Regions from separate parts of the Bacillus sp. PK5-006 genome, predicted to be linked through region 1. Evidence: a T-box and tRNA genes for the amino acid it is inferred to sense, from the RefSeq annotation. Region 1 holds a T-box; the other holds one or more tRNA genes.
The links. A T-box is a leader RNA that pairs with one kind of tRNA and senses whether it is charged. The one in region 1 lies ahead of thrS (threonine--tRNA ligase), so its partner is inferred to be a tRNA-Thr.

Region 1 (4,173 bases):
TTCGGCTTTTTTCGCAAATGAAAAGACGCCCATCATTCAATGAACGTCTGGTCCTTCTTCATAAAATCATCACATCATATCTGAGCAGCCGATCTGTCTTTGATTTGCTTAGCAGCCATGTGTTTAAAGTCCTCAATAGACAGCTTTTTTGACGTCTTTTCTCCGTGCTGTCTAATATTTAGTGTGTTGTCTTCCATTTCTTTATCGCCGATGACCGCGATATAAGGGATTTTTTGCATTTGTGCTTCTCTCATTTTATAGCCAAGTTTTTCATCCCGCTCATCGATTGTGGCTCTTATTCCGATACTTCTTAATTGCTGCTGCACCTCTAAGCAGTGATCAAGGTGAACAGTTGAGACAGGGATGATTTGCACTTGTACCGGTGCTAGCCATAATGGGAAAGCGCCTGCAAAATGCTCGATGAGAATACCTAGGAAACGATCTAGAGAACCAAAAATGGCACTGTGAATCACAACTGGCCGAACCTTTTCATTTTTTTCGTTGATATATGTTAAACCAAATTTCTCTGGCATTTGGAAATCCAGTTGAATTGTGGCGCACTGATGGCTCCGCTGCAGGGCATCTTTAATATGAAAATCGATCTTTGGACCATAAAATGCGCCATCTCCTTCATTCAGCTGGTAGTCGACCTTTAGACGATCAAGCACATTTTTTAACGCTGTTTCGGATATATCCCAAATAGCATCATTGCCTAATGCTTTTTCTGGACGAGTGGATAGCTCGACTGAATACTCAAATCCAAATGTCCGATACACATGATCAACTAATTGGAAAATCCGTTTGATTTCAGCTTCGATTTGATCTTCTCTTAAAAAAATATGGGCATCATCTTGGCAAAATGTTCTGACCCTGAACAAACCATTTAACGCTCCGCTAAATTCATGACGATGCACCTGACCAAACTCAGCCATTCTAATCGGAAGGTCTCTGTAGGAATATAAGCTGTTTTTAAACATGAGCATATGCCCTGGACAGTTCATCGGTTTTAAAGCGAAGCTTGTATGGTCCACTTCCGAGAAATACATATTTTCATGATAATGATCCCAGTGCCCTGACTTTTCCCAAAGCTCTTGGTTCATCATAAACGGTGTACTCACTTCTTCGTATTGCGCTTTGCCTCTCACTTCTCTTGAAAAGGCCATTAATTCATTTCTGACAATCTGTCCTTTTGGTAAATAAAACGGCATACCTGGCGCTTCTTCTGAAAACATAAAGAGGGATAGCTGTTTCCCTAATTTCCGGTGATCACGTTTATTTGCTTCTTCCATGAAATGAAGATACTCAGCGAGATGCTTTGGGTGTTGAAACGCCACACCATACACTCGCTGCAAGACATCCTGATGACTGTCTCCCCGCCAATAAGCCCCTGCAACACGTGTTAGTTTAAATGACTTTACGTACCCTGTAGAAGGTACATGCGGCCCGCGGCATAAATCTACAAATTCTCCTTGCTGATAAACTGTGATGGCTTCTTGAGAGGGTAAATCTTTTAAAATATCCAGCTTATATGGATCATGTGCAAACAGCGCTTCAGCTTCTTTGTAAGAGACTTCCTTTCTTTGGATAGGGTGATTCTCATTTATGATGTTTTTCATCTCTTTTTCAATTTCTGCTAAATCCTCTACGCTTAATGATTGATCGAGCTTCATATCATAGTAAAATCCATTTTCAATGACCGGTCCGATCCCCAGTGTGACATTGTCATATAACCTTTTCACAGCCTGAGCTAATACGTGTGCAGATGTATGGCGCAGCACTTCAAGCCCTTCTTTTGAATCTAGTGTGACAATAGACAGCCGAACATCGCTGTATAGCTGCTCACTTAAATCAACCATTTGATCATTGACCTTACCTGCCACTGCTTTTTTTCTTAAGCTCGGACTAATATGGGAGGCAACATCTGCGACAGTCGTACCTGCGGGAAACTCCTTTATCTTTCCATCCGGAAATTGAATCTTCACCATGTTTTCTCTCATAACCGACACACCTTTCCTATTTTTTGAAATAAAAAAACACATCCATCCCGCGTAAAGGGACGAATGTGTAATCCGTGGTTCCACCCAAATTCCCATAATGCGTATTCGCTTTATGGCTCTGGTGCCGTAACGTGGCATTGACGGTATTGGATACTGCAATTTTCCCCAATACAGCTCAAAGGTGGTAAGACCGCTTTTCTGCGTTAGGAAGATTTCAGCGTGACTTCCCTCTCTGGTAACCGTAAAAGCTGCTCATGTCCTTTTCAAAGCAATGATCCTATATGAGTGTACAAAAAAAACACACCCATCCCTCATAAAGGGACGAATGTGATATCCGTGGTTCCACCCAAATTCCCATAATGCGCATTCGCTTTATGGCTCTGGTGCCGTAACGTGGCGTAAACGATATTGGATACTGTGATTTCCCCAATACAGCTCAAAGGTGGTAAGACAACTTTCCTGCGTTAGGAAGATTTCAGCGTCACTTCCCTCTCTGGTAACCAGTAAAAAATTGCTCATGTCCTTTTCTTCGCTTTTAATTTCTCCATATCTTACATGATGATGATGGATTGTGTAAAGCTTTATTTTGTGCAGTGATAAGAAAATTCATTCTTTAAATGTAATATTGCGCGTATTCACTTGGGCTGTATTCAATTTGAAACGCAGGAGACAAGGCTCGTTTCACTTCTTCAGTGATACGCTCTCCTTCTTGATTGAACTTCCTTTCCATGTCTACGCCATTTGGCAGCAAATCATCGGTCTCTTCGTCAAACCAGCGGCCATACTGTATGTTCCAATTCCATATCTTTGAGAAAAGAGTATCACTCATTGGTACATCATCTCTTTCTAAATGACATTCGCAATACCCACACTGAAAAGGTTCACCGTAATCTCCTTCAATTTTCACAAAAGGATGATCTACAAACTCTCGACAGCATACCCATTTTTTGAAGTTCTGACCGAACTCCGTCAGTTTAATTGAGTAATAACGCATGGAAGTTAGTTTACCTTTCATATCAAAAATCTCTTGATCAATTAATTTCTTGATTCGATATTCAATAAAATCATCGCCGATATACTGATCTAAATGACCAATGACTTCTCCTATTAAACGTGGAGTTACAATGTACTCGTCTTCTGGCGCGGACTGATGAAGCCGCTTAGCCATTTTCACTAAATAAGCATCAAATTCATCTTCTGGTACGCTGATCGTTTGTCCTTTTTTCCATATCCGCAGCGTATGATTTTCTTTAGCAAATGAAAGCCATTCGTTTTGTAATTTTTCTCTTTCTTCTGTTGATACTGTGTGAATATGCTCTTTACTTCTGTACAAAACCTTCAATTTTTCAGATGTGATTTCCCCGGAATGTCGAATATCCATTCTTCTTGTATTAGTATTGAACAGCTGATCAAATGCAGTCGTTGTATTGATTACAGACAATTCTATGCTTTTCTCTTTTAATAAATAGACGGCATATCGCAAACCAATTTGCTCATGTGCATTACTGCCTGTCCAGATGAGAATACGACTGCCTGCTGTTGTCTCTTTTATTTGCTGAAGCATTCTGTGCTGATCGTTGACCATGTCGTCAAAATAGCCATATTCATTTGACATCACGTTACGCAGCCACTCTATACGGTTCGCTTGTCCTTCATCTTCGTGTAAATGTAGAAGTGGTCCAATCGAATAAATATCATCAAAAGCGATGATATCATCTATTTGATCTTGCTTCATTTCACGTACTGCTTGTTTTAAACTACCGGCAGCTGCCGCCCCAAATATGATATGTATCATTATTCGTCTCCCTTTATCTTACAGTTTATTTCATCTTCACCTATTCATGGTTCTTGCGTCAATTCTATTGAGTCAATTTCATTCAAAAGTATGACAAGGAGATCAGGTATTTACAGAAGTAATAAAGCAGAAGTGCAGAGATAAGAATTTTTATAAAAAAAAGCCCACAAAATGGGCCAAGGAACTACCCGAAAGAAGTAGTTCCCACAATACAAAACTGAATATGTTACCTTCCTTGCTCCATCACCTTCAAACTCTTCTGCTGAGAGATTCGGTCAAACGCCACCATCAAGACGGTCATGAGCAAAGCGAGAAGAACCGTTCCAGCGCTAATCCAGCTCAGGTTCAATATAGATGTCCTGCTCAATACAAGCCCTCCTA
Region 2 (4,173 bases), 690 kb from region 1:
ACAAGGCAGCAAGCACTTGCTGAAACAGCATGCCAATCACCACAGGAACAGCGACAGCAGGCGGGAAAAAGCTAATGGCAAGCACAGCCCCCGCACTAATGTTTCTCATACCGCCCGTATACACGATGGCCACAATCTCTCCTTGAGTACATTTCATCGTCTTTCCAATCAACCATGCAAACGCATATCCGCTCATCGCAATGAGAAACACAGTCGCTGCCTTGCTAAAAAATGCGGCATCCAGTTCACGCAAGTATGGCGCAACAACAGAACTGTTAATCGACACCACTACAAACAAGCCTATTTTTGAAAAAGGTGACAGTGTCTGACTGATCATTTTCGTCACAGCAGGCTTTGCATAGTGACGAACGAGCATGCCTAAAATAGATGGAAGCACCACCATCCCAAACAGCCCTTTCATGATCGCGACCATGTCCATATGAACCTGTGTACCGGCTAAAAGTGACAAACTGGCTGGCACAATCAATGGCGAAAGCAATGTATCAATTAAAATAATGGATAATGTTAACCCAACATTCCCCTTATACATTGCCGCCCATATTAAACTAGAAACTCCTGTGGGAATCACCATTGCCAGTGTCAAACCGGTGATGGTCATGGCATCACCCGCAAATATGAGATGTCCCGCTGACCAAGCATAAAGAGGCATCAACACGTGTAAAATCATAAACGATAAAATCAAAGGCAATGGGTGCATCACCGTATGCTTTAAAGCCGAAAAAGTAGAAGACAAACTCCCTGCAAAGGTCATCACAGCAAATACCCATGGTACCAAAAACGTAAAATCCTTTAAATAGGCCGCCAACAAAACACCGAGTAACACACTAAAAGGTGTAATGAGCGGCATCATCCGGCCGAGCACTTGATTCAAACGCACAAGCATGCCGGCCACCTCCATCCCTTCACTTTCTTACCTTTTCTATTGTAACAGACAGAAAGGTCTTTTTAAGAACCATTCACTTGTTTCACAAGCTTTTGACTTGATGTATCCATTCCAACTACGTCCACCTGGACGCCATTTGATTGATACCTTTCCTTTATACGTTCTATCGCTGCTACGCCTGATTCATCCCATATACGTGCTTCAGACAAATCAATCACAACAGATTGGAGTTCTTTCCCCTGATGGAAAGCTTGGATCAAATCAGTGACAGAAGCAAAAAAAATTTGTCCTTTAACTCGATATTCCCAAGTACCTGCCTGGCTTTCTTTAGACGTAATATGAAGCTTCGATATCTTCGCGACAAAGAATACCGCACTAAGCAGTACACCTGCAAAAACGCCTTTTGATAAATCATGAGTCAACACCACCGTCACGACCGTGACAACCATCACAATAGAATCTGTTTTCGGATTCTTTTTTAGCTGCTGAAAGGAACTCCAATCAAATGTGCCAATGGAAACCATGAACATCACAGCCACTAGAGCAGCCATCGGAATTTGAACCACGACATCACCTAGTACAAAAATCAGCACCATTAAAAAAGCACCCGCTACAAAGGTAGAAAGCCGGCCTCGTCCTCCTGCCTTCGTATTAATCACAGATTGGCCAATCATCGCACAGCCAGCCATACCACCAAAGAATCCCGCAACCACATTGGCAATCCCTTGACCTCTCGCTTCCTTATTCTTATTACTAGACGTCTCTGTCATATCATCGACAATCTGTGCGGTTAAAAGAGACTCAAGTAAACCAACCATCGCAAGTGCTAAAGAATAAGGAAAAATGATAGCAAGTGTTTCCCAGTTAAACGGAACTTGAGGTATCAGAAAAACAGGCAAAGAACTAGGAAGCTCTCCCATATCTCCAACTGTTCTAACATCAATATGTCCAAATACGGCCAATATCGTCATTACAATAATGGCAATGAGTGGGGAAGGTATCACCTTTATCACCATAGGCAATAAATAAATGATCAGCAAGGCGCCCCCTGTCATCATATACATAGCCATTGATTCCCCAACGAAATGTGGAAGCTGAGCCATGAAGATCATAATAGCCAACGCATTGACAAAGCCAACCATGACGGACCTCGGAATAAATTTCATCAAACGAGACACTCGGCACAATCCAAACACAATTTGAATCAAACCCGTCAAAATCGTAGCTGCAAACAAATATTGCAACCCATGATCAGCGACCAAGTTAACCATGACAAGAGCCATAGCCCCTGTTGCAGCCGAAATCATGCCTGGGCGTCCACCAACAAACGAAATCACAATCGCGATACAAAATGATGCATACAAGCCGACCTTCGGATCAACGCCCGCAATAATCGAAAACGCAATTGCCTCAGGAATTAAAGCCAGTGCGACTAATATACCCGCAAGCACGTCCTGACGTACATGTCCAAACCATTCTTGCTTTACAAATAAATCTTTCAAACCATCTACTCCTTTTTATATACATACCGTACATGGAAAAAGAAGATCAACTATACCTGGAGATAAAGAAAGGGAAAAAAAACGATACTTCACTTTCGGGGGAAAAGAGGAACGTACAGAGTCTTTTAATATAGAGGATATCACTTTAGTAAGAATAAAAGAAAGAGAATGAAGAATCTAGAACAAAAAGAAGGGATAAGTAAAAAATCGATGCAACACTTCTGTGCACGCCGTTTTATTCTCTTTCCTAATGTCATCAGTCTACTGGTCATCGAGCAGTTCAATATATATGTAAACAAACAAAAAAAGCCTTCTCATCATCGAGAAACCTTGTCATATCAACATATAGAGGAAAGCTTCCAAGCGGGCTCGAACCGCTGACCTCTTCCTTACCATGGAAGTGCTCTACCTACTGAGCTATGGAAGCATGGCTCCGCAGGTAGGACTCGAACCTACGACCGATCGGTTAACAGCCGATAGCTCTACCACTGAGCTACTGCGGAATGATAAAGTAACTTCTTCCATTGGAAGGATATAAACAAAAAGCTTGGCGGCGTCCTACTCTCACAGGGGGAAACCCCCAACTACCATCGGCGCTGAAGAGCTTAACTTCCGTGTTCGGTATGGGAACGGGTGTGACCTCTTCGCTATCGCCACCAAACCTGATGGAGAGAATGTTCTCTCAAAACTAGATAACAATGTTCATGCTTCACATTAGAATATAGGTTAAGTCCTCGATCTATTAGTATCTGTCAGCTCCACGTGTCACCACGCTTCCACCTCAGACCTATCAACCTGATCATCTTTCAGGGATCTTACTTCCTTGCGGAATGGGAAATCTCATCTTGAGGGGGGCTTCATGCTTAGATGCTTTCAGCACTTATCCCGTCCGCACATAGCTACCCAGCGATGCCCTTGGCAGAACAACTGGTACACCAGCGGTGCGTCCATCCCGGTCCTCTCGTACTAAGGACAGCTCCTCTCAAATTTCCTGCGCCCGCGACGGATAGGGACCGAACTGTCTCACGACGTTCTGAACCCAGCTCGCGTACCGCTTTAATGGGCGAACAGCCCAACCCTTGGGACCGACTACAGCCCCAGGATGCGATGAGCCGACATCGAGGTGCCAAACCTCCCCGTCGATGTGGACTCTTGGGGGAGATAAGCCTGTTATCCCCGGGGTAGCTTTTATCCGTTGAGCGATGGCCCTTCCATGCGGAACCACCGGATCACTAAGCCCGACTTTCGTCCCTGCTCGACTTGTAGGTCTCGCAGTCAAGCTCCCTTGTGCCTTTACACTCTGCGAATGATTTCCAACCATTCTGAGGGAACCTTTGGGCGCCTCCGTTACATTTTAGGAGGCGACCGCCCCAGTCAAACTGCCCACCTGACACTGTCTCCCTGCCCGATAAGGGCAGCGGGTTAGAAGGTCAATACAGCCAGGGTAGTATCCCACCGATGCCTCCACCGAAGCTAGCGCTCCGGTTTCCAAGGCTCCTACCTATCCTGTACAAGCTGTACCAACATTCAATATCAGGCTGCAGTAAAGCTCCACGGGGTCTTTCCGTCCTGTCGCGGGTAACCTGCATCTTCACAGGTACTATAATTTCACCGAGTCTCTCGTTGAGACAGTGCCCAGATCGTTGCGCCTTTCGTGCGGGTCGGAACTTACCCGACAAGGAATTTCGCTACCTTAGGACCGTTATAGTTACGGCCGCCGTTTACTGGGGCTTCAATTCGCACCTTCGCTTACGCTAAGCGCTCCTC

Region 2: it encodes a tRNA-Thr, which carries the amino acid that the T-box ahead of thrS (threonine--tRNA ligase) is inferred to sense. The anticodon was not compared.

What each region holds. Positions count from the first base shown of each region.
Region 1 is NZ_CP096414.1:2,868,223-2,872,395, forward strand. Features, by position in the region: gene thrS (threonine--tRNA ligase) at 75-1,997, opposite strand; T-box leader at 2,050-2,273, opposite strand; T-box leader at 2,312-2,536, opposite strand; gene M1D84_RS14950 (DUF1835 domain-containing protein) at 2,611-3,792, opposite strand; gene M1D84_RS14955 (MFS transporter) at 4,019-4,173, opposite strand, start outside.
Region 2 is NZ_CP096414.1:3,563,016-3,567,188, forward strand. Features, by position in the region: gene M1D84_RS18085 (bile acid:sodium symporter family protein) at 1-904, opposite strand, end outside; gene M1D84_RS18090 (SulP family inorganic anion transporter) at 967-2,406, opposite strand; tRNA gene M1D84_RS18095 (tRNA-Thr) at 2,761-2,833, opposite strand; tRNA gene M1D84_RS18100 (tRNA-Asn) at 2,835-2,909, opposite strand; rRNA gene rrf (5S ribosomal RNA) at 2,952-3,067, opposite strand; rRNA gene M1D84_RS18110 (23S ribosomal RNA) at 3,129-4,173, opposite strand, start outside.